2 linked regions of the Maricaulis maris MCS10 genome follow. The protein of the gene in region 2 interacts with the protein of the main gene of each other region in a pairwise test. Links are inferred from orthologs where the notes say so. Each region holds a gene or a part of one and is shown on either strand. Other genes may lie near its edges. The genes, in order: ligA and leuS.

The links.
Region 1: the proteins of leuS (region 2) and ligA interact in binary tests that used the Escherichia coli proteins (3 or more experiments, as listed by UniProt). The link is inferred for Maricaulis maris MCS10 from one-to-one orthologs.

The regions. Positions count from the first base shown.
Region 1 is NC_008347.1:2,237,395-2,252,750, forward strand. Bases 8,019-11,014 are described here. They hold ligA (NAD-dependent DNA ligase LigA), read right to left. Parts: upstream 10,572-11,014; coding sequence 8,466-10,571; downstream 8,019-8,465. Other genes in these bases: MMAR10_RS16300 (ATP-binding protein), read left to right, coding at 8,019-8,451; recN (DNA repair protein RecN), read right to left, coding at 10,609-11,014. In the rest of the region: MMAR10_RS10680 (ATP-dependent helicase), read left to right, coding at 1-115; MMAR10_RS10685 (50S ribosomal protein L11 methyltransferase), read left to right, coding at 398-1,258; MMAR10_RS10690 (serine hydrolase domain-containing protein), read right to left, coding at 1,262-2,296; MMAR10_RS16295 (LytTR family DNA-binding domain-containing protein), read left to right, coding at 2,388-3,857; MMAR10_RS17060 (hypothetical protein), read right to left, coding at 3,858-4,019; MMAR10_RS10700 (aminopeptidase P family protein), read left to right, coding at 4,208-6,046; MMAR10_RS10705 (hypothetical protein), read left to right, coding at 6,046-6,576; more of MMAR10_RS16300, read left to right, coding at 6,733-8,018; more of recN, read right to left, coding at 11,015-12,306; MMAR10_RS10725 (outer membrane protein assembly factor BamD), read right to left, coding at 12,334-13,164; lpxC (UDP-3-O-acyl-N-acetylglucosamine deacetylase), read right to left, coding at 13,397-14,293; cell division protein FtsZ, read right to left, coding at 14,486-15,356. UniProt on the Escherichia coli protein: DNA ligase that catalyzes the formation of phosphodiester linkages between 5'-phosphoryl and 3'-hydroxyl groups in double-stranded DNA using NAD as a coenzyme and as the energy source for the reaction.
Region 2 is NC_008347.1:3,230,458-3,245,923, forward strand. What follows is about bases 7,819-10,924. They hold leuS (leucine--tRNA ligase), read left to right. Parts: upstream 7,819-8,125; coding sequence 8,126-10,723; downstream 10,724-10,924. Other genes in these bases: MMAR10_RS15225 (DUF3576 domain-containing protein), read left to right, coding at 7,819-8,070; lptE (LPS assembly lipoprotein LptE), read left to right, coding at 10,728-10,924. Also shown: MMAR10_RS15175 (LolA family protein), read left to right, coding at 1-368; MMAR10_RS15180 (hypothetical protein), read left to right, coding at 690-1,298; xth (exodeoxyribonuclease III), read left to right, coding at 1,324-2,136; MMAR10_RS15190 (DUF922 domain-containing Zn-dependent protease), read right to left, coding at 2,133-2,723; MMAR10_RS15195 (response regulator transcription factor), read right to left, coding at 2,771-3,457; MMAR10_RS15200 (L,D-transpeptidase family protein), read left to right, coding at 3,710-4,222; MMAR10_RS15205 (YggS family pyridoxal phosphate-dependent enzyme), read right to left, coding at 4,223-4,900; MMAR10_RS15210 (thiamine phosphate synthase), read left to right, coding at 4,899-5,534; MMAR10_RS15215 (NtrZ family periplasmic regulatory protein), read right to left, coding at 5,506-5,937; MMAR10_RS15220 (hypothetical protein), read right to left, coding at 6,042-7,310; more of MMAR10_RS15225, read left to right, coding at 7,576-7,818; more of lptE, read left to right, coding at 10,925-11,231; holA (DNA polymerase III subunit delta), read left to right, coding at 11,228-12,280; MMAR10_RS15245 (ParB/RepB/Spo0J family partition protein), read right to left, coding at 12,281-13,201; MMAR10_RS15250 (ParA family protein), read right to left, coding at 13,198-14,055; 16S rRNA (guanine(527)-N(7))-methyltransferase RsmG, read right to left, coding at 14,033-14,656; tRNA uridine-5-carboxymethylaminomethyl(34) synthesis enzyme MnmG, read right to left, coding at 14,657-15,466.

The sequences.
Region 1 (15,356 bases), 990 kb from region 2 along the record:
CGACAAGTTCGGCTACGGCACGGTGAAAAAGGCCGATGGCTCGAAATACACCGTGAAATTCGACAAGGCCGGCGAGAAAAAGGTGGTGGAGAATTTCTTGCGGGAATTGCCATAGGGGGGAGGTCCTCGCCCTTGATGGGGAAAGGCCTGCCGGTATTTTCCTCCCCACGCGTGGGGAGGTGGATCGCCCGCAGGGCGAGACGGAGGGGTGACGCCGCAGGCGGCATGGGCCGCTCCTCGCTGCGCTCGCCCCCTTCGACCCGGCGCGACGCGCCGGCCCACTTCCCCCGCGAGCGGGGGCAGAAAGCGGAACAGGGTCCCGCGCCCCACACCCCTCCCCGCTTGATTTCCCGTCCGTCAGCGTCCACACCCGCCGCCTGATCCGGAGACCTTGCCCATGACCACGCTTTGGCGCCTGACGGCCCTGTCCGATTTTGCCACCCTTGCCGATGTTGTCGAACGGCTCGACGAGGCCCATCCGGCCGTCGCGCTCAGCTGGGCGATCTTCGAGGAGAGCGATGGGGCGCGGCTGGACGTGCTGTTTCAGTCCATGCCGGACGAAGCGGCCTTCCGCCGCGCCTCGGGCCTCGCCGAGGATATCCTGGTCGAGTTCGGGCCACTGCCGGAAGAGGATTGGGTTCGCCTGTCACTGCAAGGCCTCAAGCCGGTCGAAGGCGGGCGTTTCACCCTGTTCGGTGCCCATGACCGCGACGCCGTTGCCGCCGGCCAGATCGGCATCGAGATCGAAGCCGGACCGGCTTTCGGGACCGGCCATCACGGCACCACACGTGGCTGCCTGATCGCCTTTTCAGAAATGCTGGACGCCGGCGCCGATCCGAAGACGGTGTTCGATCTGGGCTGCGGCACCGCTGTCCTGGCCATCGCCGCCGCCAAGGCGCTGCCGGCCGCCGAAGTGCTGGCATCGGACATCGACCCTGAAGCCGTCGATGAAAGCACCGAGAACTGCACGAAGAACGCAACGCCCGGCATTGACTGTTTCGTCGCCGAAGGGCTCGACCATGCCAAGCTGGCCGGGCGTCAGTTCGAGCTGGTCTTCGCCAACATCCTCGCCGGCCCGCTGGTCGAACTGGCGCCCGGCGTCGCAGACATCCTGGCACCCGGTGGCAAGGTCATCCTGTCCGGCCTGCTGACCGAACAGGAAGCCATGGTCCGGACCGCCTATGAGGCCGCCGGACTCACCGTCCACCGCCAGCCGCCGCTGGAGGGTTGGGAAACCCTGGTCGCGACAAAGGGTTAGGCGCTACTCTTCGGCCTCTTGCAGACCGGCGAACAGGTCGGCCAGCTCGATCGACAGCGCCTGGAGGTTTTCGCTGTCGGCATTGCCGGCCAGCGCCACTGACACGCGTGGCTCGACATAGACGAGCAGGAAGGAGCGGCCGCCCGGCGAACCACCGGAATGCGCCGCATAACGCAGATCGATGTCGGACGCATAGCCGGCCCAGGGGCCCGGCAGATCGGTCCATCCTGCCAGCTCGATCATCTCACCCGCGGCCAGGGCCTGCCCCATCGCAGCCAGCTCACGTGAGCTGGCCAGCAGACCACCCGCACCGAATTTGCACTCGGCCGACAGGCCGTCGATGATTTGCGGGCCCTCCCCGAGATCGACCCAATTGCTGGCCTTGTCGGCACCTTCCAGATCACGCCTGGCCAGATAGGTGTCGCCGAGCGCCACCTGCATGGCGGCATCAAAACCCGTCGTCTCCGTCAGCTGCACCAGCAAATGACTCAGCAACACATAGCCATAGGTCGAGTAGGCCATTTCGCCGGTTGAAGACTGGGAAAGCGGTTCGTCGATGAAGTGACCCAGCGCGTCGGCCGGGGTTTCGCAGCGGCGATCCGAGAAGCTGATCCAGTCGGCCCGCGAAGTGTAGTGGCGAACGCCTGCCCGGTGCTCGAGCAGCGCGCGCAAGGTGACGGCGTCATAATGCGCCGGCAGGTCCGGGTCGATCTGCCGGACCGGTGTGTCGAGATCGAGGCCACCGGTCTGTTCAAGACGAACATAGGCCAGCGCTGTCAGCATCTTGGCCACCGAATAGACATTGTAGGGGCGGTCGACACCATCCGCATCATCGCGCTGCCAGCCGCCTTCGGCTTCCCAGACAATCCCGCCATCCACCATGACGGTGGCGTTGAGCGCAGGATAGGTTTGCGCCAGCGGGTCGAAGGCCGCCTGGGCCTGCTCGGCAAGCGAGGGCGCAGCAACCTGACCGGCCATACCCAGCCAGAGCGATGCGGCACTGGCGCTTGCGGTCAGAAAACTTCCAATCATGAACATCTGTGATCCTGTAGTTGACTTGCCCCCCGGCAAAGGGGGCACATGCGGTGAATTCCCGGGCTCGACCATCGCAAAAGGACGAATGGCTCACATGATGGCTGGATGGCTCAAAGCGATCGCAGACCGGCGACCCGGCCTGGAAAGTGTCAGCCTGATGCTGCTGGCGCTCGTCTTTCTGCTGACCGCGCCCCAGCCCCGGATCGAGGCCCGCACGCCGCAGTCCGTACGCTATGTCGATGCGGATGTCGGGTTGGCGGCCCTGCTCGCTGATCCTGCTGCGGGCGAACCGGTCGCCTATCGCGCAATCGGGCGTCCGGCAACTGCGGGCTGGCTGGTCTGGGATGATGTGCCGATCTCCCGTGACGGACCGCCACCGGCGATCAGCACGTCAGGCCCCTTCTCGGCCACCTTGTGGTTCAATGGCGAGAGGATCGGTGAAAAAGGCCGTCCCGGTGCGGACGCGGCCGAGGAGACAGCGGGGCCGATTGACAGCCTGTTTGCGGTGCCCGCCGACCTGATCAGGCCCGACAGCAACCAGCTCGTGATGCGCCTGTCCAGCCATCGGGCCGGCTATACGCCCTACAGCCTGGTCCAGTCCCTCTTCGTCCTGCCCTACAGTGCCGAAATCCGCCGACCGGTGCGCTATTATCTGCCGCTGGTCAGTCTCGGCGCCGGCCTGGTGGCGCTGGCGATCGCCTTTGCGCTCCGGGCCCGGCGAACTGGCGACGGAAGAGGCCTCTGGCTGACGCTGTCACTGGCAGGGCTGGCGCTGGCTGGCCTGGCCGAGATTTCCCGCGCGATGATCAATTATCCCTATGACTGGCATCAGCCCCGCCAGGCGCTCAGCCTGTTCGGCCTGACGGTCTTCGGGGCCGCCCTGCTGCGCTTTGCCCAAGTGCGCTGGCCCGCACCCGGCCAGGTCGCGCGGGCATGGATTGGTGTGACCGGCCTCGCCGCCCTGGCCAGCTTTGTCTTGATGACCGGCTATGACGCCCGGTCTGCGGCCGTGACCGCCTGCCTGACCGGTTCGACCGCCCTGTGGATGGCATGGCGGGGCGACGCACAGGCCCGGATGCTGGCCATCGGGATGGCAGCCATACCGGTCTATGCGCTCTTTCTGCCGGCAGACCTGATCGATCGGGGCGTCCATGCGCTTGTGCTGGGACTGTTGGCAATACCCGCCATTCGATGGCCCGACCTGCTTCAGCCAGAACCCGCGGCGGCGCCCGCCATCCTGGCATTGCAGTCCACCGGGCGCCTGACCCGGCTGAGCTGCGCCGAGATTGCCCATCTCACCGCGGCAGGCAATTACACCGAGGTCCGCACCCGGGACGGCGTAACGCATCTGGACAATCGCAATCTGAGTAGCCTGCTCGAGATCCTGCCGGGCGACTTCATCCGCATTCACCGCTCGCACGCGGTCAATCTCGATCATGTCGAGGCGCTGACCAGCGAAGTGGGCAGTCGCTACCATCTGGTTCTCACCACCGGCGCGCAGATACCCGTCAGCCGGCGGGAGGTCGCTGGCCTGCGCGAACGCCTCGCCGGTCGCAAAGCCTGATCAGGCGCGCCTGCCCTTGACGCCGAAGGCGGCGAGGAAGGCGTTGACGTCGTTGGTGCGCGGCAGGGTGCGCACACCGGCGCGAGACCGGTTGCGATCCATCGTGCGGGTGAGCATGTCGTTGGCGTTCATGGCGCGCCAGTCATCGATCCCGTACAACATGGGAAACTCCTGTGATTTCCCCGCGCTTTAGCCATGGAAGTGCGCGCGTGCGAAGACGCGGTTCAGCAAGCCCGGCCTGCGCAAATGCATGGCCCGTGTCATATGCCCGCAACAGAGTCAGCCGCGCCCCTGTCACCGCCCCGGACACAGGCATTGAACCGCTCCCGTGACGGGCATACCTTGCGGCCATGACCCAGATGATTTCCCAGACTTTCGACGTTAAGGGCGGCCCGCATTATGGCCGCGAGAACCTGCCCAAGCTGCGCGCCGCGCTTACCACGCTTGGCCTGGACGGCTTCCTCATCCCGCACGAGGATGAGTACGACAATGAATACCTGCCGGACTGCAATGAGCGGCTCCTGTGGGCGACCGGCTTTTCCGGCTCTGCCGGTGCCGCGATTGTCATGGCCGACCGTGCCGCACTGCTGGTCGATGGCCGCTATACCGCCCAGGGGCGCCAGCAGACCGACACCGCGCTGTTCGACCAGTGCGATCTGGTCGGCCAGGGCCTGTATGGCTGGATCGAGGAGAATGGCCGCAAGGGCGAGAAGATCGGCTATGACGCCCGCCTGCACAGCCCGGCCGCGCTCGACCTGCTTGAAACGGCCGCCATGCGGGCCGGTGTCGAACTGGTCTCGGTTGAGCAAAACCCGATCGACGTCGCCTGGACCGACCGTCCGGCCGCGCCCAAGGCCGACATCATCCCGCACCCGATCGAGTTTTCCGGCGAAGAGCACAGCTCCAAGCGCCAGCGGATCGGCATCGCCATCGAGCGTGGCGGTGCAGACGCGGCCGTGATCACCGCACCGCCCTCGATTGCCTGGCTGTTCAATGTGCGCGGCGGTGACGTCTCCCGCTCGCCGCTGCCGCTGTCTGCCGCTCTGATCCACAAGGACGGGACGGCGACCTTCTTTGTCGACCCGGACAAGCTGACCGACGAGACCCGCTCACACTTGGGCAATGAGATCGCGGTGCGGCCGGAAAGCGAATTCGGCCCGGCCCTCGCCGAGCTGGACGGCAAGACCGTCCGCGTTGACCCGACCACGGCCTCGGCCTGGGTGTTCGAGACGCTCAAGTCCGGCGGTGCCGAGGTGCAATCGCTGGAAGACCCGGTGATGCGTCCCAAGGCTGCCAAGAACCCGGCCGAAGTGGAAGGCTCGCGTCAGGCCCATATCCGCGATGGCGGCGCCATTGCCCGCTTCCTGCACTGGCTCGACACCGAAGCCCAGTCCGGCGAGGTCGATGAAATCCAGGCGGCGCAGAAGCTGGAAAGCCTGCGCAAGGAATTGCCGGAACTGCGCGACCTCTCCTTTGACACGATCTCGGGCGCCCAGGGCAATGCGGCCTTTGCCCATTACCGTGTGTCCGAGGCCTCGAACCTCAAACTGGCCAAGGGCTCGCTCTTCCTGGTCGATAGTGGCGGACAGTATCCGGACGGTACGACCGACATCACGCGCACGGTGCCGATTGGTGATCCGACGGCCGAGATGAAGACGCAATACACCCGTGTCCTCAAGGGCCATATCGCCCTGTCGATGGTCCGCTTCCCAAAGGGCACGACCGGCACCCAGCTGGACATTCTCGCTCGCTTCCCGCTGTGGCAGGCCGGCTTTGACTATGACCACGGCACCGGTCATGGCGTCGGCAGCTTCCTCGGCGTGCATGAGGGCCCGCAGCGAATTTCCAAGGCCCCCAATTCGGTGGCGCTGGAACCGGGCATGATCCTGTCGAACGAGCCGGGTTATTACAAGGAAGACGGGTTCGGCATCCGGATCGAGAACCTGCAGGTTGTCACCGAAGCCGCCGACATTCCCGGCGGCGAACGTCCCATGCTCGGCTTCGAAACGGTCACCGTCGCCCCGATCCACAAGGGCCTGATCGACACCCACCTGCTTACCGCCGATGAGATCGCCTGGCTGGACAACTATCACGCCCTGGTGCGGAGCAAGGTCATGCCGCTCGTCGACGGAGATGTCGCCGACTGGCTGATCAGGGCCACCGAGCCCATGGCGGGAGCGACGCCCTAGTGCGCACCGCCGCGATCATCGCGATGGCAGCCGCCCTTCTGGGCGGCTGCTTCTATTCGGAGGATGCGCTGATCTCGCGCGGCCAGGCCGATTATCCGCTTGAGGAAGGCGTCTACAGCCACACGCCTTATCTGGCCGACGGCGTGACCCCGTTCGACCGCCCGGCCTGGACCGGCGAAATCGAGCGCAGTTGGGGACGCTATGTCTCCGATGATGAGGGCTTTCCCCATGATGGCGCCCGCCTGAAGGAGATTGCCGACGGGCTCTACATCGCCATGCGGCGCGATGAGGACAATTGGAGCTATGGCCTGATCCGGGTCTTCCCCGGCGGGGTTGCCACCTATCACGCGCCCGAATGCCAGAATGTCGAGGCCGCCATCCTCGACCGCTATGACGTGACCGAGCACGAGGAAGAACGCGGCTATTGCCGGGTCGACGATTGGGACCGGCTGGTCGGCGTCATGCTGAGCTATGTCGATATGATGGGTGCTGACCTGCCGATCGATGGTGTGTACCGGCGCGTCGAATAGGCAGGTTTTCTTTAACCCTGCGAGGCTTAGTGTACCGACCATACGGGAGTTGGGCCGCTGAGCATCTGGACACCCCTCGATCGACTTATAGGCTGTAGCGGATCCGACGATCTGAAGGCGACCCTGCGGGCGCGCATCGCTCTGGTGTTTGCGGCCATGCTCACACTTATTTCGCTGGCCAACACATCATTGCTTGTATTGTCGGACCAGGCCCGCCCCGGCATGGCGCTGCTTGGCGCGGCGGCGGCGGCTGCATTCGCCGCCAGCGGGCTGATCGGCATCTGGCTGCGCCGCCCCTCAATCACCATGGTCTTCATCGCTGTCAGCACGACACTCGTCTATGCCGGTGCCATCTACGGCAATCGCGGCGTCGTGCCGCCGGCTTTCGCGTATCTGCCCTGCATACTGCTCGGCTTCTACCAATTCTGGGGGCCGCGCAGCCTGTATGCGGCACTACCGGTGGTCGGCGCGGCCTTTGCCGGCGTTATTGCTCTGGCCGACATTGCGGACACTCCGGCTGCATACCCGTTGGTGACCCACAGTGTCGCTCTCATGCTCGCCTGCATCTGGCTGATATCCCTGGCTGCGGTATTCGGATCAGTCCAAAAACTCGCCGAGTCGCAATTGCGGCAGGCCAATGCCGACCAGGCCGCTGCCCTGTCGTCCAGCCGGGCGGCCCAGCGCGCGAAGAGCGAATTCCTCGCCAATGTGGGCCATGAAGTTCGAACCCCGCTCAATGGCATGCTCGGGATGGCCGACGTTATGCATCAAGTCGGCGGCCTGTCTCCCGACCAGGATGAACGGCTGCAACTGATCCGGGATTCCGGTGCCACTCTGCTGGAATTGCTCAATGAGATTCTTGACCAGTCGAAGATCGAAACTGGCCAGGTCATGGCGGAACGGATCGATTTCGACCTCGGGAAACTGGTTGAAAAAGCAGCCTCGAGCTGGCGTCCGGAGGCGGAGAGCCGCGGTCTCGACCTTCACCTTGATCTTGCCGCCTTGCATCACCCGGTCCTTCAGGGGGATCCCTTGCGAATCCGGCAGATCCTCAACAATCTCGTGTCGAATGCGCTCAAATTCACCAAGACCGGCCATGTAGCGCTGAAGGTCGAACAGTCACCCGGTGCGACCGCTACGACTTGGAATACCCGGATCGAGGTCACTGACACCGGCAGCGGCATTCCGAGCGAAAAGCTCGAGGCGATCTTCGAAGCCTTCCACCAGGCCGATGCCTCGATCACGCGGCGCTATGGCGGCACAGGCTTGGGCCTGTCAATCAGCCGCCAGCTGGCCCATTTGATGGATGGCACACTCGATGTCACCTCGACGCCCGGACGCGGCAGTTGTTTTGCCCTCAACCTGCCATTGGCAGCGGGCGAGCTCGCGCCGGCTGACACGGCCGAGCGGGCTGGCACCAACATGCCGGGCGCTCTATCGAACTTCACCCAGCCAATACGCGTGCTGTCCGTGGATGACGTAGCGACCAATCATATTGTGCTGAGGGCATTGCTCGAACAGGCCCTGGCCGAGACCCCCCTGTCGATCGAAAGGGCCAATTCCGGCGCCGAGGCTATCCAGGCTGTCAGCGAAACGGCGTTCGATCTGATCTTCATGGATATCCAGATGCCGGACATGGACGGTGCGACAGCGACCGGGGCGATCCGCCAGACCCCCCTCGGCAAATCTGCCTGGATCATTGCCGTGTCAGCGCTGGAGGCGTCCCAACGCGCCAGCATCCTGCCGACCGGCCTGTTCCAGAACGTCCTGCCCAAACCGACATCCATGGCCGCCTTGCATGGCGTCCTGTCCGAATGGCAACGGGCCCGCCTGTCCGGCGCCTTCCCGCCCGAGACCGGTCCGGTGACCTATTGACGCGACTGGCGCCCTCAGGCCCCGATCAGGTCAAACCACTCATCTTCGGTCAGCGTCTCAACACCCAGCTCGGCCGCCTTTTTGGCCTTTGATCCGGCCCCCGGCCCGGCGACCAGATAATCCGTCTTGCCCGATACGGATCCCGCCACCTTGGCACCAAGCGCTTGCGCCTTGGCCTTGGCTTCGTCGCGGGTCATCCGCTCCAGCGCACCGGTGAAGACCACGGTCTTGCCGGCCACCGGGCTGTCATTGGCAATGGCTTCGGCATCCTCGATGGTGAGTTGGGCGACGAGACGGTCAAGGAGGTCCCGATTGTGGGCCTCGGTGAAATACTGCTCCAGCGCCTCGACCGCGGCATTGCCAATACCGTCAATGCCCAGCATCTCAGCGCGCACGGCCTCATCGGACAGATTGGCCGCCGCGGCGTGGAAGGCTGCCCAGCTGCCATAGGTGCGGGCAAACAGGGCCGATGTGTTTTCACCGACATGGCGGATGCCCAGCGCGTTGAGAAAGCGCGCCAGGGTGATGGTCCGCCTGTCCTCGATCGAGGTGAAGAGATTGCGGATCGAGGTCTCGCCGAAACCCTCACGCTCCTGCAATGGCGGTTTGATCTCGCCGGCCTCATTGCGGGCCTTGAGGGTGAAGATATGAGCCGGCTCGGTGATCAGGCCTTCTTCCTGGAAGGCCTCGATCTGCTTGATGCCCAGGCCTTCGATATCGAAAGCCTTGCGCGATACGAAATGCTTCAACCGCTCCTTCAGCTGGGCGCCACAGATGAGGCCGCCCGTACAGCGCCGCACGACATCCAGCTTGCCGGTCTTGGCGTCGTGCTCACGCAGGGCCTGGCTGCCGCACACGGGGCACTCGGTGGGAAAATCGAAGGCCTCGCCGCGACCGGGCCTGTCCGGGTCGACCACGCGGACGACTTGCGGGATAACATCGCCGGCGCGCTGGATCACCACCGTGTCACCGACGCGGATATCCTTGCGCTCGATTTCGTCCTGATTGTGCAGCGTCGCATTGGTGACCACCACACCGCCGACCGTGACCGGCGTCAAGCGGGCGACCGGCGTCAGGGCGCCGGTGCGGCCGACCTGGATGTCGATGGCTTCCAGAATGGTGGTCGCCTGTTCGGCCGGGAATTTGTGGGCGATGGCCCAGCGCGGAGCGCGGGCGACAAAGCCCAGACGCTCCTGCCAGTCCAGCCGGTCTGCCTTGTAGACCACCCCATCAATGTCATAGCCGAGCCCGGCCCGTCTTGCCTCGATATCGCGATAGACCGCCAGCAGAGCCTCGACCGTTTCGCAGCGGGCCATGAGGTCATTGACCGGAAAGCCCATTTCGCCGAACCGGGCCACGGCTCCCATCTGGGTGTCGGAAAGCGGCTCGGAGACCTCGCCCCAGGCATAGGCGAAAAAGCGCAGGGGGCGCTGGGAGGTCATCTTCGGGTCGATCTGGCGCAGCGAGCCGGCAGCGGCATTGCGCGGATTTTTGTAGGCGTCCTTGCCTGCCTCGATCTGACGCTCATTGAGCGCCGCAAAATCGGCGTGCGACATGTAGACCTCACCGCGCACCTCGACCACGTCCGGCCAGTCGCCGGGTGGCAAGGTGTCGGGGATATCGTCCAGGGTGAGCAGGTTCTGCGTCACATCCTCGCCGGTCTGGCCATCGCCGCGGGTGGCGCCATGGACAAGCTTGCCACCGACATAGCGCAGGCTGGCCGACAGGCCGTCAATCTTCGGCTCGGCAGTGACCGCCACGACATCGCTCTCGGCCAGACCCAGAAAGCGGCGGATGCGTCCGACAAAATCGGCGACATCCTCGTCATTGAACGCATTGCCCAGCGACAGCATCGGTACTGCATGCCGGATTTCGCCGAACTTGCCGGACGGGACGGCGCCGACGCGCTGGGTCGGGCTGAGCAGGTCAATGAACTGCGGAAAGCGGACTTCGATCGCCTCAAGCTTGCGGCGTAGCGCATCATAGGCGGCGTCGGAAATCTTGGGCGCGTCGGACTGGTAGTAGGCCTTGTCATGCCCGGCAATCTCGCGAGCCAGGCGGGCATGCTCGGCGCGTGCTTCGGCCTCGGTCAGCTGGTCGACATCCTTGAGTGCGCTCATCAGTCCTGCCCTGCGGAATCAATTCGGGAGCGGCAGTCTAGGCGTCCACGGCCATCAGTGCATCGGCCTGGGCCCGTGCCGCGTCAGTAATGTCAGCGCCGGACAGCATGCGGGCAATCTCCTCGCGCCGCGCCGCTCCATCCAGCTTGACCAGTGTCGTGCGCATGCCGCCCTGCCCGTCATCGGTCTTGACGATCTGCCAGTGATGATCGGCCAGCGCCGCCACTTGCGGTGAGTGGGTAACGACCAGTGTCTGCCCCTTGGCGGCCAGCCGCTTGAGCCGCCGACCCACCGCATCGGCCACGGCCCCGCCAACGCCCTGGTCAACTTCGTCGAAGACCAGAACCAGACCGTCATCCTCGCCAGCCAGCGCCACTTTCAGGGCCAGGCCGAAGCGCGACAGCTCACCCCCCGACGCGATCTTGTCCAGTGCTCCGAAAGGCGATCCCGGATTGGTGGCAACCTCGAAAACGACCTGGTCGCGGCCATCAGGTCCGGCCCGGTCATCATCCGAGGTAATGGCGACGCGGAAGCGCGCCCGGTCCATTTTCAGCGGCGGCAGTTCGGCCGCGACCGCGTCGGTCAGCGCCTTGCCGGCCTTCATGCGACTGCGTGACAGGGCATGGGCAGCGTCGTCATACCGCGCCTGGGCCGCCTTCACGGCCTTTTCGGCCTCGGCAATCCGGTCCGACGCGTTCTCGATACCGTCGAGCTGGTCGGTCAGCCGACCATGCAGGGCCGCCAGCTCGTCTGCGGCGACATGGTGCTTGCGGGCCAGGCCACGCAGGGCGAACAGCCGCTCCTCCACATCATTGAGACGGCCCGGCTCAACATCGAATGCCTTGGCGGCGTCCGAGAGGGCATCTTCCGCCTCGGCAAATTCGATCAAGGCCCGGTCGATCGCCGTCGAGGCGCGCTCGAGCGCGGGCCCGGCCTCACCACCGCCCGACCCGATATGATCACGCACTCGTTCCAGCCCACGCAGCGCCGCATTCAGACGCGCCTCCAGGCCTCCGCCCTCACCGGCGAGAGCCTGCTGGGCGTCCTGCAAATCCCCGATGGCGCGCTCGGCGCCTTGCAGGAATTGGCGTTCCTCAGCCAGTTCCGCCTCCTCGCCGGCACGCGGATCGAGCCGGTCGAGTTCCTCGATGGCATGACGCAGATAGTCCTGCTCGTCATCCGAGGCCTGATTGGCGTCCACCAGGGCATCGAGTTGCTTGCGAGCGGCGCTGACTTCGCGCCAGGCCGCACGACAGGTCGCCAGCTTGCCATCATGCCCGGCATAGGTATCGAGATAGGTGCGGTGGCTTTTGGGGTCCATCAGTCCGCGGCCGTCATGCTGGCCGTGAACTTCAACCAGTACATCGCCCAGTCCGCGCAACAGCCCGATGCTGGCTGCCTGGTCATTGATATGAGCGCGACTGCGGCCGTCCTCACCAAGACGCCGGCGCAGGATCAGCGGCTCACCCGGCTCGACCATCAGGCCGGCCTCGTCCAGCAAGCCCCAGGCGGGGTGGCCGGCGGGCAGGTCAAAGGCGGCAACAGCCTGGGCCTCGTCAGCGCCGCTGCGCACCTGGGCGCGATCGGCACGCTCGCCAGCAGCCAGTCCCAGAGCGCCAAGCAGGATCGACTTGCCGGCACCGGTCTCGCCGGTCAGTGCACACAATCCACCGTCGAACGTCGCCTCAAGCGCGTCGATCAGGACCACATTTCGAATGGAAAGGGAGAGCAGCATTCAGTGCGTAGGCACCCCCGGGCCAGATCAGCCAAACAGCCGCTGCATGGCCCGCCGCATAAAGGACGGGTCGGCCTGTTCGATCGATTCGCCGATCGAGATCCCCTCACGGGTGAGGAGATCATAGCTGGTCTCATACCAGTCACTGCCCGGGAAATTGTAGCCCAGGACCGATGCGACCTGACGGGCTTCCTCGTCAATGCCGAGCGAGACATAGGATTCGACCAGGCGATGCAGGGCTTCCGGCACGTGCGATGTGTTGCCGTATTCGCGCAAGACATTCTGGAAACGGTTGATGGCCGCCAGGTGGTAGCCGCGGCGCAGATACCAGCGCCCAACGCTCATTTCCTTGCCAGCCAGATGGTCGCGCGTCATGTCGATCTTCAGGCGCGCGTCGGTAGCGTAGCGGCTGTCCGGGAAACGGCGCACAACCTGTTCAAGCGACAGCAGGGCCTGCTGGGTGGCCGCCTGGTCACGCCCGACATCCATGATCTGTTCGAAATGGCTGATCGCGATGAGGTAGTAGGCATAAGCGGCGTTGCGATTGCCCGGATGCAGCGAGATGAAGCGCTGGGCGTCGGAAATCGCCTCGTCGTAATTATTGGATTCGTAGTTGGCATAGGCTGCCATCAGCATGGCCCGGCGTGCCCATTCCGAATACGGGTGCTGACGCTCCACCTCATCGAAGCGGGCCGCGGCCAGCGGGTATTGCTGGCGGTCGAGCGATTCGAACGCGGTGGCGTAAATCGTCTCCGCCGGTCGCTCGACATAAGCGACTGAATTATCTGGCCCGCTGGCACAGGATGCCAAGAGGGCGGACAGGACAAGCGGGGCAACGATACGCGACATAAAGGTCATGAAAGCACGGCTCAACAGCTCTGGCGGCCGAAGGGCCACCCGTTCCGACAAGTTTGTAGCGGATGATTGCCTCGGGCAAAAGGGCGCTGTCATCGAGGAATGCGAAACTGACGGTTCAAGCCGTCGGATCAGGGCGCAATGACAGATCTGCCGCAATAGAAAGGCGGCAAACCCCACGCCCCGCCAGGGCGTGCGGCCCGGGTTTTCGTCATGTCTCGAAATCAGGTAGGGCTCAACGCGCCATCGCCATGGCGCCGGCATCGACGTCACGCATGCTGACCCATTTCCAGCTGGTCGGATCGTCCAGCAGGGCGCGCACGGCAGCATTGTTGATCGCGTGGCCCGGACGGGCGGCGCGATAACAGCCGATGATCGGAGCACCGGCCAGGGCGATATCGCCCAGCGCGTCCAGAGCCTTGTGACGGACAAACTCGTCCTTGAAGCGCAATCCTTCCGGATTGGCGATGCCGTCATCATCCAGCACCACGGCATTGTCCATGGAACCACCACGCGCCAGACCAGCGGCCAGCAGTGCTTCGTAATCCTTGCGGAAACCGAAAGTCCGCGCCGAGGCGATGTCATCGCTGAAAATGTCGGGAGCGATCTCGAAGGCACAGGATTGGCGCCCCACCGAGGCGTGCTCGAAGCTGATCTCGATCTCGATCGACGGCTTGAGGGCCGGAAGGAATCCGGCGCTGCGCTCGTCATCTTCGATCATGACCGGACGCAGGACCTGGATCGCGCGACGCGGCATGGCATGGGATTTCAGTCCAACCTGGCGGATAAGCTTGACGAAGGGCGCCGAGGATCCGTCCATCACCGGGACTTCAGACCCTTCAACCTCGATCACTGCATCATCCACACCGAGGCCTGCCAGAGCGGCCATCAAATGCTCGATGGTTGCGACCGAAACGCCGGCCTCATTGGTGATAGTGGTGCCCAGGCGCACCTCATTGACATTGGTGGCCCGCGCCGCAATCCGGTTGTTGCGGTCGGTGATGTCTGAGCGCACAAAGACAATGCCCGCGCCGGCACTGGCCGGTTGCAGGACCATGCGAACCCGGTCGCCGGTGTGGAGACCAATGCCTGCGAACACAACAGGTGCCGCCAATGTGTGCCGGTTAATCACTGTAACGCGCCATCTTGCTTACGGTTTACGCCCAAACGCTTGATGGCCAGACAGCCATCGACCTGTGCAGTGAACGACAGGCGGTGCCAGCATTCAATTAAACCATTGTTGCGGTTTGTTACGCGGCTGCAGCAAAAAGGGCGGCCGCAATGGGCCGCCCGTTTCTTCAGTCAGATCAGTGAGTTGATCTGATCAATTTGCCTGGCGACGCAGGAAGGCCGGGATTTCCAGATCGCCTTCTTCCAGGCTGTCACCGAACAGGTCTCCGGACGCCGGTCGCTGGGCCGACTGGACCGGCGCAGTCTTGGTGACCGGCGCGGCTTTCGGAGCAGGTTCGACCGGCTTCTTGCGGCGACCGAAGAGCGAGAACCCACGCTTCTCTTCCTTGCTGTCGGCTTGCGGCGCCGAGGCGCGGCGTTCTTCATAGCGCGCGTTCAAACGTTCTGCTTCCTGGGCCAGTCGGGCCTGGTCCTGGACAACTTGCGGCGCTTCGGCCCGCATGTCGGTCTGGGTCGTCCGCACTTCAGACACATAAGGGTCGCGATCAGAACTGATCGGGCTCGTGGCGATGGCGTCGGAGAGATCTTCGGCCCCGACAGCCCTCTTCATCGGCTCGACCTGGAACTCGTCGCTGGTCTCGGTCTCGGTTTGTGCGGCAGCCTGCGGCTCCGCTTCCCGGCGCGGTTCAGCGATACGGGGTTCGGGTGCGCGCATCTCGACACCGCGCTCACTGGCCACACGGCCCGGACGGTCAGAATTCGAGCGTTTCCATGGCAGGATGGCGTCATTCGGATTGGACTGCTGGGCCGACGCAGCGCCGCGTTGCTGACGGGCACGCGGATCGGTCTGAACCATGATTTCCGCGTCGATACCGGTGGCGACGACCGAGACACGCATGGAACCTTCCATGGTTTCGTCGAAGGTCGAACCGACAATGATATTGGCTTCCGGATCGACTTCAGCGCGAATTTCGTTCGCGGCCTCGTCGACCTCATAAAGGGTCATGTCATAGCCGCCGGTGATGTTGATCAGGACGCCGGTGGCCCCCTTCATCGAAACATCG
Region 2 (15,466 bases):
GGACGACTATTGCAGTCGAGGACCGGGCGCTGGAGACGGTCGACCGGATTCCCCTGCGCTCGACACCGCTCTGGTGGTTGTTGAAGCCGGAGATCGACATCGCCGAGGACGCGGCGATTGTGTCGCTGGAGCGGGAGTTCGGATTTCTCTACCTGACGCTCCGTGATCCATCCGACGAGATGGAAGGCGAGATCATGTTCGTCTTCTCCCAATCCGATCACGCGCTCCGCGAATGGTTTGTCACCGACGCTTTGGGAGAAATCACACGGGTGAGCCTAATCGATGTGCAATCCGATGTGACCCTCAATCCGCGGATCTTTGTCATCCCGGAGCCGGAATCCCGTCGTGATTCGAGGCGTGGCCGATAGAAGGTTGCGGCTTTTTGGACACACGCAATTTCTTTCTCATTTTTTATTTGTAAAAGTTTGGTCGCTGTGGCGTTATTGTTACGCTGACTGAGAGGCAATGGATCGGCGTCGTCCCCCCGCTTGCGGATCCCCATCTCAGTCGCGCCGGATTGATCCCCTCCCGGCGCTGCGCTCACACAGACAAGCGCATGGCTTTGCGCCCGGTCTCCTCCCCCTCGAGACCGGGCGCAATTCGTTTCAGGACCACTTGTCACCGGCTATCCCCCGTTTCTCACACCTGCGCCCCTGTTGCGGCGACGGATTGAGGGTTAAATACGCGTCATGCAATTCCATGATGACCCCGACGACGCTGACTTTCCGCGCCTGCTCGAAGAAATCCCGCTCCTGTACAAGGCCAAGGCCTTTGCCGAGAGCCTGAATTCCAACTCCTGGTTCGCCCGCCTGGGTGAGCCGCTGGACGAGCGTGAAGCCTATCTGGCCCGCGCCTATCTGGATGGCCTTGGATTTCCCGATGCCGAGCCGGGCGTACTCACAGACTGGGAAGAAGCCGCCGGCGCGGCGGAAACGCTCGATCGTGATCCGGTAAGCTGGGAAGCCGAGGAGATGCTGCGCACCGGCCTCGTTTCCCGTGTGCTGGAACGCCTCGACGAAGAAGCCGTGCACGCAGCGCTGTCGATGGTGGCCCAGAAGACCGGCGACAGCGCCCGCGACATCATCGAGGACGCGGCCGCCATGGATGATGTCGAGGACATGACCCTGGTCAATGCCGCAGCCGGTGCCCTCGCCCAGGCCGCCAATGGCGCAGCCTTGGTGATTCTGGCCGAAGCCGAAGACGATCAGCCGCCCCACCCCTTCCTGGCCCGCTGGCGCCTGTTCGCCCGCGGTCGCTGGCCCGTCGGCATTGCCGGCTCGACCTACAATATTCTTTGAATTCCCACACAGACGAGACCGCGCCATGACCCTGACCCTTGCCAGCTGGAACATCAATTCCGTGCGCCTGCGCGCCGTCCCGCTCATTGCCGACTGGGTCCAGGAAGCCGATCCCGATGTCTTGTGCCTGCAGGAAATCAAATGCCTCGAGGAACAATTTCCCGAGGAGGCCTTCAGGGAAATGGGATTCAGGCATTTCCACGTGCGCGGCCAAAAGGGCATGCACGGGGTCGCGATCGCGTCAAAATATCCGCTCGAAGATCTGGGCGATGTCGAGCTGTGCCCACGAGGCGAAGCCCGCCATCAGCGGGTCGGTGTCGAGGGAATCGAGCTGCACAATTTCTACATTCCCGCCGGCGGCGACGAACCGGATCCGGCCATCAATCCGCGCTTTGCCCACAAGCTGGAATTTCTGGATCGGATCGAGCGCTATTTCGCGGGACGCGCGAGTGAGAATGCGGCCCTCGTTCTGGTCGGAGACTTCAACATTGCGCCCTATGAGCATGATGTCTGGTCGCACAAGCAATTGCTCAAAGTGGTGTCCCACACGCCTGTCGAGGTCGAGGCGCTCGAGCGGATCCGACAGGCCGGGCAATTCTCTGACGTGGCTCGTGAGCTCATTCCGATGGACGAGAAAATCTACACCTGGTGGAGCTATCGGGCGAAGGACTGGCGGGCCGCCAATCGCGGGCGCCGTCTGGACCATATCTGGGCATCGCCCGCTGCCCGTGACCGCGCCCTGGCAGGCGGCCGCGATGCCTTCCGCATATGGGAAGACGAGCGCAGCCGTGAAAAGCCGTCCGACCATGCCCCGGTCGCGCTGACCCTGGGCAGTTAGAGGCGTTCGGCCATGAAGGCCTGGAGATCGAAATCGACCTGGTCGATGCCATGGTCGGTGACACGATCATAATCTCGCTGCCAGCCCCTCAGGCGGTCATTGGCAGCATCGACCATTGATCTGACGTGCTCCTGCAAAGCCTCGCAATCAGGCTGTGGGCCGTCCTGGATGACGTCATTATACGTCTCGATCATGCCGAGGAAGGCGATCAGCGCGTGGACATTCTCGTGCACGGTCAATACGTGCATCCGGGCGTCCCAGCGCTCCCGGTCAGACCGCCGCGCCCGGTCATAACCGGTCCAGTTCGGATAGAGGATTTCGACCTCGAGCGGGATCTCCAGCAAGGTCAGTGAGCAGCCCCGGGGCGTCAGCTCGTACTGCATGTAATAACTGCCCGAGGTACGCGTCTCGGCTTCATAGCCCAGCGGGCCCGCAAAACGCATTGCCTCGACCGCGTCGCTGACCCGGCGTCCGTCAACATCATAATAACGGACCGACATGTTTACGGGCACTTGGTCGACCTGCGGCAGCTCAGGCAATTCCTGTGCTGCGGCGACCGAAAGGCCGAAGGCGGGCAAGAGGGCCAACAGGCCTGCCACAAACCGGATTCTGGCCAGACCGCGCCCCATATCCGCTAGCTCTGCAACCGGTAGCCACCGCTTTCAGTAACGAGCAGGCGTGCATGGGCGGGATCCGGTTCGATCTTCTGGCGAAGCCGATAGATATGTGTCTCCAGCGTGTGCGTTGTCACCGCCGGATTGTAACCCCACACCTCGTGCAACAATTCATCACGCGGCACGGGCTTGCCGCCGGCGCGGTACAGGTATTTGAGAATATTTGTTTCTTTCTCGGTCAGACGGACCTTTTTCTCGTCTGACGTCAGCAAGAGCTTCATCGATGGCCGGAACTCGTAGGGACCGACCTGGAAGACCGCATCCTCGCTTTGCTCGTGGCTGCGCAAATGGGCCCGGACCCGGGCCAGCAGCACCGAGAATTTGAACGGCTTGGTGACATAGTCATTGGCGCCCGATTCCAGTCCGAGAATCTGGTCGGCATCCGTATCCTGGCCTGTCAGCATCACCACTGGAGCCGTGATGCCGTTCTTGCGCATCAGGCGGCAGGCTTCCCGCCCGTCCATGTCTGGCAATTCGACATCCAGAAGGATCAGATCGGCCCGTTCGTTTCGAGCGATCGACATGCCCCCGCCTGCGGTTCCTGCGGCCAAGGTGCGAAATTCCTCATGCAGGGCGAACTGCTCGACCAGGGCTTCGCGGAGATCTTCGTCGTCATCGACGATCAGAATGGTTTTTTGAGCGTTCATGCTTTGATTGTGCCTATTTCGTTTCACAAGGCAATTCCTGCCGGGTGGCAGATTTTGCCCGGCAGGAATTGCTGGTCTGGTCATTTTTGCCCAGCCAGGCTTACCCGCCGGTCTGGTCCCGAAATTGCTTGGTTAATGGCAAGTCCGGTTGCCCGGGCAAACCTCCGTGGTGGGGGAGGCGAAGTGGACATCCGAACTCAACAGGTCCGGGTGTCCCTCGCCGACCACCGCGCCTCCGGCATTGGGTCTTCCATGGATTGGCAAGTCAGCCAGAGCGGCCACATCACCTTGTCCTCCAAGCCGGATGCCGGCACCGTACGCGCAGCGCTGGGCCGTTCGGGAGTCACGAAGGCGTCAGACAAGCGTGAAGGCGATGGTGCGACACCGCTGGGCCGCTATCCCTTGCGGCGGGTTCTTTACCGGGCCGACCGGGTCGCCGCGCCGAAAACGGCTTTACCGGTCCGACCGCTCCGTCCTGATGACGGCTGGTGCGACGCGCCCGACGACGCAGCCTACAACCGACCTGTCCGGCGCCCCTATCCGGCCTCCCATGAGGCCTTGTGGCGCGAAGACGGGCTGTACGACATCATCCTGGTACTGGGTCACAATGATGACCCGCCAATCAGGGGGGCAGGATCGGCCATTTTCCTGCACTGCAAGCGTGGCGATTATGAGCCGACAGAAGGGTGCGTCGCCCTTGATCCCGTCCATGTCCGCGCCTTGCTGGCAGAGGCCCGGCCAGGCGACTGGCTGACCATCCGCTAGCTAGACCTCGCGGTCTCCGAACAGGCCGGTCCCGATCCGAACAGATGTGGCGCCGAGGGCGACAGCAACCGGATAGTCGGCACTCATCCCCATCGATAGATGTCCGATGCCGTTATCTGCCGCCAACCTCGCCAATAGAGCAAAGTGCAGGCCCGGTGGCTGTTCGACCGGCGGGATACACATCAGTCCACTGATTTCAAAGCCGAATTCATCTCGCATGCGAGTGAGGAATGCGGGCAGCTCGGACACCAATACGCCCGCCTTCTGGGTCTCCGCGCCCGTATTCACCTGGACATATAAACGCGGCCTGCGGCCCTGGCGGTCCATTTCCCTGCGCAGGGCATCGGCCAACTTGGGCCGATCGAGGGTTTCGATCACGTCGAACAGCGCCACGGCATCGGCGGCCTTGTTGGACTGCAGGGGGCCGATCAAGCGCAATTCGAGGTCCGACCAGACCTTTCGCCGCTCACCCCAGTGTGCCATCGCTTCCTGGACACGGTTTTCACCGAAAACACGTTGGCCAGCTGCCAGGGCTGCATCTAGCCGCTCTTCAGACTGGCGTTTGGAGACTGCGACCAGTTTGATGCTGTCAGACGGTCGGCCCGCCTCGGCCGCCAGTTTGCCAATATCGGTCAGGAGCATGTCGCGTCGGGTCGCGATGTCGGGAGCATCAGTCATGAAACCGCCCTACGATGCAGTGACTGGCTTGGCAAGCGCTGCCGCGAGGGTGGGCGGCAGTCGAGCCTGCGCCCTGCCGCCCCTCCTTGCCCTGACGGATCCGCAGCGGCAGCCCGACCCGGTCAAACTGGTGGAGATGCTGCCACCGGGGTCTGCCATCATCTATCGGCATTTCGGCCATCCTGACCGCCTGGCCATCGCCCGGGCGACAGTGGCCGTCGCCAGTGAACTCGGAATCCCGGTTCTGGTGTCATCCGACCTCGACCTTGCCTATGGCAGCGCCGCCACCGGAGTGCATTGGCCGGAACGAATGCTGCCGGCCGCGGCGCGGGCCCGCGCGCGCGGGTGTCGCCTGTTGTTTTCTGGGTCAGCGCACGCGCCCATGACGCTGCTCCGGGCGAAACAGGCCGGGCTTGACGCTGTCCTGGTGTCGACCGCTTTTGCCAGTGCCAGCCCGTCAGCCGGAACAGCCATGGGCCCCCAGGCCCTTGCGGCTTGGGCACGACGGACACCGGTCCCGGTCTACGCGCTTGGTGGCATCAATCAAAAGACGGTCAACCGTCTGACAGGTTTGGGAATTTCAGGAGTAGCCGCGGTCGGTGCGATCAGAAACGCAGAGCCGACTCGAACTTGATTTCCGGCTGACGTTCTTCGTCATCACTATTGCGCACGAAAAAGCTGTCATCCGGCGACGCAAAACGCACCTGTCCGCCCAGACGGATCCGGTCGCCAAAGGTCACGAAGGCCCCGGCGCTGAGGTCATCATTGAGACGGGAATCGCTGCGGTCCTGATAACCCAGCGTCACGCCCCAGTGTTCGCCAAGTTCCAGATCGAAAGTGGTCGCTTCGTCGAGTTCCGGCGTCGGAGCCTCGGCCATTGACAGCGTAAAGGCCTCATACCAAGGCGCCACGGCCTCGCTGTCAGCCGTCACATCCTGGGCCATTGCGGTAGGCGCACAGAGGAGCACGGCCGCGGCAGCACCGGCCACGGTCGACTTTTTACCAATGATTTCAAACGGTTTTTTCCGCTCGATCATCGTACTTCTCCCTCACGCCCATCTGTTGTAGCGCAGCGTGGCACACCGACCCAACCAGATTCTGCTCAAATGATGAAAGAAGTGCGAGTCCTGTGGCGGAATTGTCAAAATCGCCAACCGAGCTCGACAAAGCCAGTCAAGGTCCGGGTTGCCTGTTGCACACGACCTGCCGGTTCAATGACCGGTTCATGCGTCACAGCAGACTGAATACCGAAAGCAACCAGCCCGCTGTCACCCACAAGACGTGAGGTTGCCGCTTGCCAGGTCCGGCCATCCGCATGAATGAAATCATCGCTGAAAGCCGCAAACTCCATCGCGGTCAGCCAGGCCCCCTGTTCCAGGCCGACCGACGCAGACCAGGCTTCAAGGTCACCATCGCTGTCGACGCCATTATTGCTGCGCCGCCAGCGGCCGCCGGCACGCCAGTCATTCCAGCGCCAGGAAAGCCCGACATCCTGACCGGACACCGGCACGAAACCGACCGCACCCTCGACACGCCCTGCCTGACTTGCGGATGTGCTCATGGACCACTCATGCTCGCCCCGGCGGACGGAATAGGTGATCGAAATTTCCGTCACATCCCTATTGATCGCGCCCGATTGGCCCGCCGGGCCGGTCAAGCGGGGACAATAGTCTATGCCGCACTGGCTGACCTCCGGCGTGAACGACAGGGCCGCGCGAACCGTTCCTACCGATGAGGCCTGGCCCAGCGCTATGGAACGAAACACCAGTTTCGGGTCATGGCCTGAATGCGGGGTTTCAGTGCGGGCCATTGCCGGGCCCGCGGCCTGGAGGTGACCACCATCGGGCCGCACGAGCCGGGCTGCCGACGGCCCGCCGACCGGATCCAGTCGGGCCGCCCCAGCTCCATAACCCAACCGCAGCTCGCCCCAGCCGGTATCTGTATAGACATAGCCATCGGAGATCATCGCCCGGCTCCGGTCTTCGGATCCGGCGCCGGCGCTATACAGACCACTGTCTGGCGCGATCGGGGCGGCCGTGGTGCCCGCCAATCCGATTGTGGCGCAATCGCCAATCCGTGGTGGGCAAGTGCCGACGCGCCCACCACTCTGGTCGCCATACAAATCACGTTCGGCGTGGCCGGTCAGGACCACCCCCCAACGCCGCCCGGTCTCAGTGAATGTTTCGAAATCAACGCCCAGCTCGATATCGGCGAGCAGATCCAGGCCACCATCAGGGGTATCGCCGGCCAACAGGACCAAGCCAATGTCACCACGCCAGCTGACGGCGCTGACATCGTCGGCGGCATAGGGATCATAATCTGGAAAATCAGTGGTTTGTGCCGATGCCGGCGGGCCCGCAAGTGTTCCGGACAGAGCCGCGAAAAGTATCGCGCTTGTAGTCCGTTTCATCGCTCGCGGTCCCGCCGATCGGCCCCGTCCCCCCGGACGTCGCGCCTTACAGGAGGCGAGCACGGCCCTCCGGTCAAGCGCCCGGAATGGGTTCAGTGCGTGTTCGCGCAAACATGTTGCAGGTTTGTCACTCCCGGTTGGGTGCCTTTCATCGCTGGCGCGCGCGAATTCGCGTGTTATACAAACCACTCTAAATCTGAGGCGCATTCGCGTCCTGCAGTTTCTCGTGCGTTTTCGCCGTCTTGTTTCGAAGGAGTCACGGCACATGTCGGACCGTCGGATTCTTGGATTGATCCTTTCTGCCGCCATTCTTGCACTTCCGGCTTGCGCCTCGCGCAATGCCGAAACGGCGGAATCATCATCGGAGTCGTCCGGATTCCGCCTGCCATCCCTTCCCAACCCGCTCGCCAGCAACCGCGTGGTTGAGCCGGAAGGCATCGGGGTGAACGGGTTCCTGTGGCGCGCCAGCCTCGATACGATCAGCTTCATGCCCCTGGCCGAGCTCGATCCGTTCGGCGGCGTCATCGTGACGGATTGGTATGCCAACCCACAAATGGCCACCGAACGCTTCAAGCTGACGGTCTACATTCTTGACACACGACTGCGAGCTGATGCGCTGGCAGTCAGTGTCTTCCGTCAGGTGCGCAGCGAAAGCGGCGAGTGGATCGATGCCGAAACCGGCGCCCAGACGGCGTACGACATCGAGAACGCGATCCTGACACGTGCTCGCCAGCTACGTATCTCGCAACTGGAAAACTAGACCGGCTGCACAGGCTGATCGCATACCGGGGGCGCGGCGCGGCCGCGGGCCAGACATGACACGATATAATCCGCGCGAAGCCGAACCCAAGTGGCAATCGGCCTGGGATGCCTGTGACGCGTTCAAGGCCATTGGCCCCAGCGCTTCCAACAACAAGCCCAAATACTATGTGCTCGAGATGTTTCCCTACCCGTCCGGGCGGATCCATGTCGGGCATTCGCGCAATTACACGATGGGCGACGTGGTCGCACGCTACAAGCGCGCGCGCGGATTTGACGTGCTTCACCCGATGGGTTGGGACGCTTTCGGCCTGCCGGCCGAAAACGCCGCCCGGGACCGCGGCGTGCACCCCGGAGCCTGGACCCACGACAATATCGACGCCATGCGCGGCCAGCTGCAACGTCTCGGCCTGGCACTCGACTGGAGCCGCGAGATCGCGACCTGTGATCCGTCCTACTACCGGCATCAGCAGGCCATCTTCCTGAGATTGATGGAACGGGGTCTGCTTCACCGCAAGACGGCGAAGGTCAATTGGGACCCCGTCGACCAGACCGTTCTTGCCAATGAGCAGGTCATTGATGGTCGTGGTTGGCGCTCCGGTGCCCTGGTTGTCCAGCGCGAGCTGGACCAATGGTTCTTCAAGATCACCGAATATGCCGACGAGCTCACAGACGCTCTCGAGGAACTGGATCGCTGGCCGGACAAGGTCCGCACCATGCAGTCCAACTGGATTGGCCGGTCCCGTGGCGCCGAGGTGAGCTTTCCGCTCACCGATTCAGGCCTGGCCGAGCAGTTCGGCGCCACCATCGACGTCTTCACGACCCGTCCCGACACCCTGTTCGGCGCCAGTTTTCTGGCGCTCGCGCCCGATCATCCCATCGTCAAGGCACTCGCCGCAGATGATCCTGAGATCGATCGCTTCATGCATGAATGCGCGCGCATGGGCACGACGGCTGAAGAGATTGAGAAGGCCCCCAAGCGCGGCGTTGATCTGGGCATCACTGTTCGCCATCCCTTTGACGAAAATTGGGAATTGCCGGTCTGGTCTGCGAATTTCGTGCTGTCCGGCTACGGCACGGGCGCTATTTTCGGCTCCCCCGCCGGGGACCAGCGTGACCTCGACTTTGCCCGCAAATACGACCTCGCCGTCCAGCCGGTTGTTTTGCCGCCCGAGGCGAGCGCGGACACGCATGTGATCGAGGACGAGGCCTATACCGGACCCGGCACGAGCTACAATTCCCGTTTTCTGGACGGTCTTTCAACGGCCGACGCGCTGGAACGCGCGATCACCGAGCTGGAAGCCCGCAAGCTTGGCAAGGGCGCGACCAGCTATCGCCTTCGGGACTGGTTGGTGTCGCGGCAACGCTATTGGGGTTGCCCGATCCCGGTCATTCATTGTGCCGATTGCGGCGTCGTTCCGGTACCGGAGGACCAGCTGCCGGTCGTCCTGCCCGAAGACGTGACCTTTGACCATCCGAGCAATCCGCTGGAGCGCCATCCGACCTGGAAAAATGCCGACTGTCCAAAATGCGGCAAAGCGGGTCGCCGCGAGACCGATACGCTGGATACCTTTGTCTGCTCGTCCTGGTATTTCCTGCGCTTTACCTCGCCCTGGTCCGAGGACACGCCCTTCCTGGCCAGTGATGCCGAGCATTGGATGCCTGTTGACCAATATGTCGGTGGGATCGAACACGCCATCCTGCACCTGCTCTATGCGCGCTTCTTTACCCGCGCCCTGAATGATGCGGGCCTGATGAACATGAAATCCGGTGAGCCCTTTGCCGGCTTGTTCACACAGGGCATGGTCACGCACGAAACCTACAAGTCCGCCGATGGCAAATGGCTGTCGCCTGAGGAAGTCGATCTTCGCAAGGATGGCGCCGTGGAGATGTCCACCGGCAAGCCGGTCTCTGTCGGCGCGATCGAAAAAATGTCCAAGTCAAAAAAGAACGTGGTTGACCTGGACGCCTTTATCGAAAGCTATGGCGCTGATGCCGTCCGCTGGTTTGTCCTCTCGGACTCGCCGCCTGAACGGGATGTCGAGTACACGGATAGCGGTGTTGAAGGCGTCTGGCGCTTTGTTCAGCGCTTGTGGTCGACGGTGACCTCCCTGCCTGAGGGGGCGCCCGGCCCGCTGACTGTAGCCGCGGATGCTTCAGGTCCGGCCCTCGAGATCCGGCGGGCCGCCCACAAGGCGCTGCACGCGGTCACTGACGCGATCGAGGGCTTCCGCTTCAATTCCGCTGTCGCCCAGGTCCATGACCTGGTCAATGTCCTTCGCAAGTATGTGCCGTCAGATGACGCCGGTATTGCGGCCAAAACCGAGGCTCTGGGAATTCTGGCTCGCATCATTGCGCCCTTTGTTCCTCATCTGGCCGAAGAATGCTGGGAACATCTGGGCGGCGAAGGCCTGGTGATCGATGCGGCATGGCCGGAGGCGGACCCCGCCTTGCTTGTCGAGGACAGCGTGACCCTGCCGGTGCAGGTCAATGGCAAGCGCCGGACGGAAGTCACGGCGCCGAAGGGTGCGGCTCAGGATGTTGTCCAGGAGATGGTGATGGCCGATCAAACCGTCCAGCGCGCGCTGGAAGGGCTTACCGTCCGCAAGGTTATCGTGGTACCTGATCGTATCGTGAATATCGTCGCAGGATAAGATCATGCGTTCCAGCCGCCGTGCACTTCTTGTCGGTCTCGTCGTTTCGGCGGGGTTGGGTCTGTCCGCCTGCGGCTTTTCGCCGATGTATGGCGGGGCGGGTGTCAATAGCGCCCTCTCCGACATCCAGGTCGAGACGGGCCGGGAACAGGTTGATTTCCACCTGCAGGAAGCCTTGCTGGATCGTATGGGCGCGCGCCACGCAGTCGGCCCATACACCTTGCGGACTGAAAGCGAGACAACCCGTGCAGCGCTGGGTGTCGGTACCGACGCAGCTGTGTCGCGCTACGCCATCGGCCTGACCGTGGACTACGGCTTGTTCCGCGATGGCGATGTTGAACCGGTTGTCTCCGGGTCTGTCGAGACCGAAGCGTCCTACAATGTCCCACAATCGGTTTATGCCTCGGTCGCAGCCGAACGCGATGCAACCGAACGCGCCGCCCAGCTTGCGGCCGAGCGTATTGCCAACCAGCTCGTGCGAGCGCTCCGGGACGCCGACACCCAGTGAAGGCGTCCGCGCGCGAGGCTGATGCCCGGGTCAAGAATCCGGACCCGTCGATCCGCGCCTATCTGATTTATGGTCCCGACCGCGGATTGACCCATGAGCGCGCCCAGACGCTTGTCCGGGCAATCCTGGAAGACCCTGATGACCCGTTCGCCCTGACACAATTGACCGAGGAAGATCTGAAGTCGGACCCGGCTGGCCTGGCCGATGCCATGGCTGCCCTGTCGCTGACGGGTGGAAAGCGGCTGGTCCGGGTCCGTCTGACCGGCGAGACAGGAAGCGGGCCGATTATCGAGATCATCAAGGGTCTGGAAAGCGGCTCTGAGACGGCGGAAGCCGTGCTGCTGGTCGAGTCCGGCGACTTAACGCCGCGAGGGAAGCTTAGAAAAGCGTTCGAACCGGCAAAAAAGGCAATAACAATCGCATGTTATGCCGACACCTCGCATTCACTCGAATCACTGTGCGAAAGCATGCTCAAGGTAGAAGGTCTGCAACTTGCACGTGAAGCGCGTACCGAGTGGCTGCCACGCCTGGAAGGCGACCGTGCCCTCGCCCGCGGCGAGATCGAGAAACTGATCCTCTACAAGGGGCTCCGGTCGCAACGGGCTGAAGGCGACGATACGATCACGCGCGAAGACGTCGAGGCGGTTGCCGCCGATCAGGGTGAGGCCCAACTCGATGCCGTGCTGGCGCCAACCCTGCTCGGACTGCTGGCCAAGGCGGACAGCGCCTATCACCGCTCAATCACTGCCGGCGGCTCGGCTGTTGGAATCCTGCGCGCCCTGCAACGCCGGCTCGACCAACTCGGGGCGGTCCATGCGGCCGGCGGAAATGAGGGCGCAATGGCACGCAGTGGCGCGCCCCGCTATGGCCCGCAAGCCGATGCCTTCAAGCGACAATTATCCCTGTGGCGGGGCCGGCGCCTGGAGCATGCCCGCCAGCTCGCTTTCGATGCGGAACGCGCCGTAAAGCGGTCTGGTGCTCCGGCCGAAGCCCTTGTCGGTGATCTGCTATTGCGGCTGGCGCGTGGCGCTGCCCAGATGGGGCGCTGATCAGCGCCCACCATCGGCGCTGAGCCGACGGCAAACATCATCGAGTTGTTCGAGCGTCTTGTACTGCACCCGTAGCTCACCGCCCTTATTGCCATGCTTGATCTCGACAGCGAGACCGAGGCGCGCGGTTATATCCGCTTCCAGGGCACGGGTATCAGCGTCCTTGCTGCCGGCTTCACGACCGCCTGTCTTGATCTCCGGAGCTGGCGGATTCTGGGCATCTCGGGCCAGTTTTTCGGCGTCCCGGACAGACAATCCGCGCGCGATGATCTGCTCGCAAAGCGCTTCCGGATCAGGGGCATTGGCAATGGCCCGGGCATGTCCCGCCGATATCTGACCGCTCGCCAGATGGGCCAGGACAGGGTTCGGAAGCGCCAGCAGCCGCATCATGTTGGCGACATGACTTCGGCTTTTGGACACCGCGTGCGCCACGTCTTCCTGGGTGTGTCCAAACCGGTCGATCAGCTGGCGATAGGCCTGTGCTTCTTCAACCGGATTGAGGTCAGCCCGCTGGACATTCTCGACAATGCCGATTTCCAAGGTCTCACGATCGGTAAGCTCCCGCACCAGGGCGGGCACTTCATGCAGGCGTGCCCTCTGGGCCGCGCGCCAGCGGCGCTCGCCGGCGACGATCTGGAAGCGGTCTCCGCCATCTACCGGACGCACCAGGATCGGCTGGACAATACCCTTGTCGGCGATCGATTCAGCCAGCGCATTGAGCTCCGGCTCGGTAATCGTCTTGCGGGGCTGATCGGGGTTTGGTGCGATCAACTCGATCGGAATCATGCGAACGCCGTCGCGTGACGGGCCAGAGGCAGGGGCCGCCTCGACGTCAGGAGCACTATAGCCTTCCGTATCGGTTTCGCCGAGCAGGGCCGAGAGCCCGCGTCCGAGACGTTTATTCTTTTCGCTGGCGCTCATGCCACTTCACCCTGTGCTTCGCGATGACGTTTGCGTTCCTGCTGGACGATTTCCTTGGCCAGGCTGATATAGGCCTGCGATCCCGAGCAATGCAGATCATAGAGCAGGACCGGTTTGCCAACCGACGGGGCCTCGGATACCCGGACATTGCGCGGAATTACCGTCTTGTAGACCTTGTCGCCAAAATGCTCGCGGACATCTGCCGCCACTTCTGCCGACAGATTGTTGCGGCTGTCAAACATGGTCAGGACCACGCCCTGGATATCGAGGCGAGAATTCAGGTGACCGCGGACCCGCTCGACCGTTTTCAGCAATTGGGACAGGCCTTCGAGGGCAAAGAACTCGCACTGCAGGGGCACCAGGATGGAATCGGCCGCTGTAAGGGAATTCACTGTCAGGACATTCAACGATGGCGGGCAGTCGATCAGGATGTAATCCAAACCCGCCGCGTCCGGTCCGAGTGCCTGCATGCTCTGATCGATAGCGCGTTTGAGGCGATAGGAACGACGTTGGTCATCGGCCAGCTCGAGCTCCGCTCCTGACAAAAGCTCGTCCGACGGAACAATGCTCAGCCCGGGAACCACTGTGGGAGCCATGGCAGACTTGAGGGAATCACCACCAACCAGCACGTCATAGGATGTCAGGGTGCGCTTTGCCGGAGGCACACCCAGCCCTGTGGAGGCATTGCCCTGCGGGTCGAGATCGATGATTGCGACCTTTTGCTTGATCGCGGCAAGGGCGGTTCCCAGATTGATGGCCGTTGTGGTTTTACCCACGCCGCCCTTCTGATTGGCGACAGCGATTACGCGGGGCGCCTTGGCGCGCTGGACGTCAGTTGGCACGTTCCACCTCATGAATGCGCAGGATCACCCCGTCACTGGTACGACTGGGTATGACTTCACAATCGAATGTCCAGTGTTTACGGGCTTCGGTCAATTCATCGCGATAGTTTTGGCCTTTGAAAAAAAGGCCTTGAGCCCTGTTTTTCAACAAGGGTGAGGCATAACCCAATAATTTATTCAACGGCGCGAAGGCCCGCGCTGTAATCAGATCAAACCCTTCGGCCGGATCCAGCGTTTCGACACGAACCGACCGCGCATCCGCATCTAGCGCGAGGGCAGCGATGGTCTTGCGGAGGAAGGCAACCTTCTTGCCGACGGAATCCACCAGCGTCACATGTGCAGCCTGCTGACGATCCCGCAGCCCCAGGGCAAGGGCGATGCCCGGAAAGCCGGCCCCCGCGCCAAGGTCCGCTATCTTGGTCACATCAGCGCCGACATGCTCGAGCAATTGATAGCTGTCCATGGCGTGGCGGGCCCAGAATTGATCCAGGGTCGAGCGTCCGACGAGATTGGTATGGGCATTCGTTTCAACCAGCAGCGCGCGCCAGGTCTCAAATCCATCGAGTGTTTCACGTGAAACACCGGTCTCACGACCAAAAGTTTCGCGATCCATCTAGCTCGCCCCCTGAGTCCGACGCTTCACATGCGCCAGAACAGCAGTCAGTGCCCCAGGCGTCACACCCTCGATCCGCGCCGCCTGACCAAGAGTCTCGGGGCGGGCCCGCTCCAGCTTCTCACGCGCTTCATTGCTGAGACCCCCAATGCCGGAATAATCCAAGTCCCGAGGCAAGCGAACGGCTTCATCCCGACGAAAGGCCAGAATGTCCGCCTGCTGCCGGTCAATATATCCGGCATAGAGCGCGTCGATTTCGATCTGCTCAGAAACGCTCGGCGACACGCGACCCAATTCCGGCCAGATCCCGACCAGGCGGTCCCAACCCACATCCGGGTAGGCAAGGAGTTCAGTAACAGCCCGTCGCTTGCCATCGGCATTCACGGACAAACCCTTGTCGCGGGCTTCATTCGGTGTCAGCGACAGGTTCGAGGCAAGCGATCGCGCCTCAGACAACTCTTCCATCTTGCGGCAAAAAACCGCGCCTCGACCCCTGCTCGCAAGACCCAATTCCATGGCTTTGGGTGTCAGGCGCTGGTCTGCATTGTCGGCTCTCAGCGACAGTCGATATTCGGCGCGTGAGGTGAACATCCGATAGGGTTCACTCACACCCCGTGTGATCAGATCGTCAATCATCACACCGATGTAAGCATCCGACCGGCTCAACACGAAGGGTTCGCGGCCCGTGGCAAAAAGGGCGGCATTCGCCCCCGCCACTAGGCCCTGGGCCGCCGCTTCTTCATATCCCGTCGTTCCATTGATCTGGCCAGCCAGCCACAAACCAGCCCGCTTGCGCAGCTGCAGCGTCGC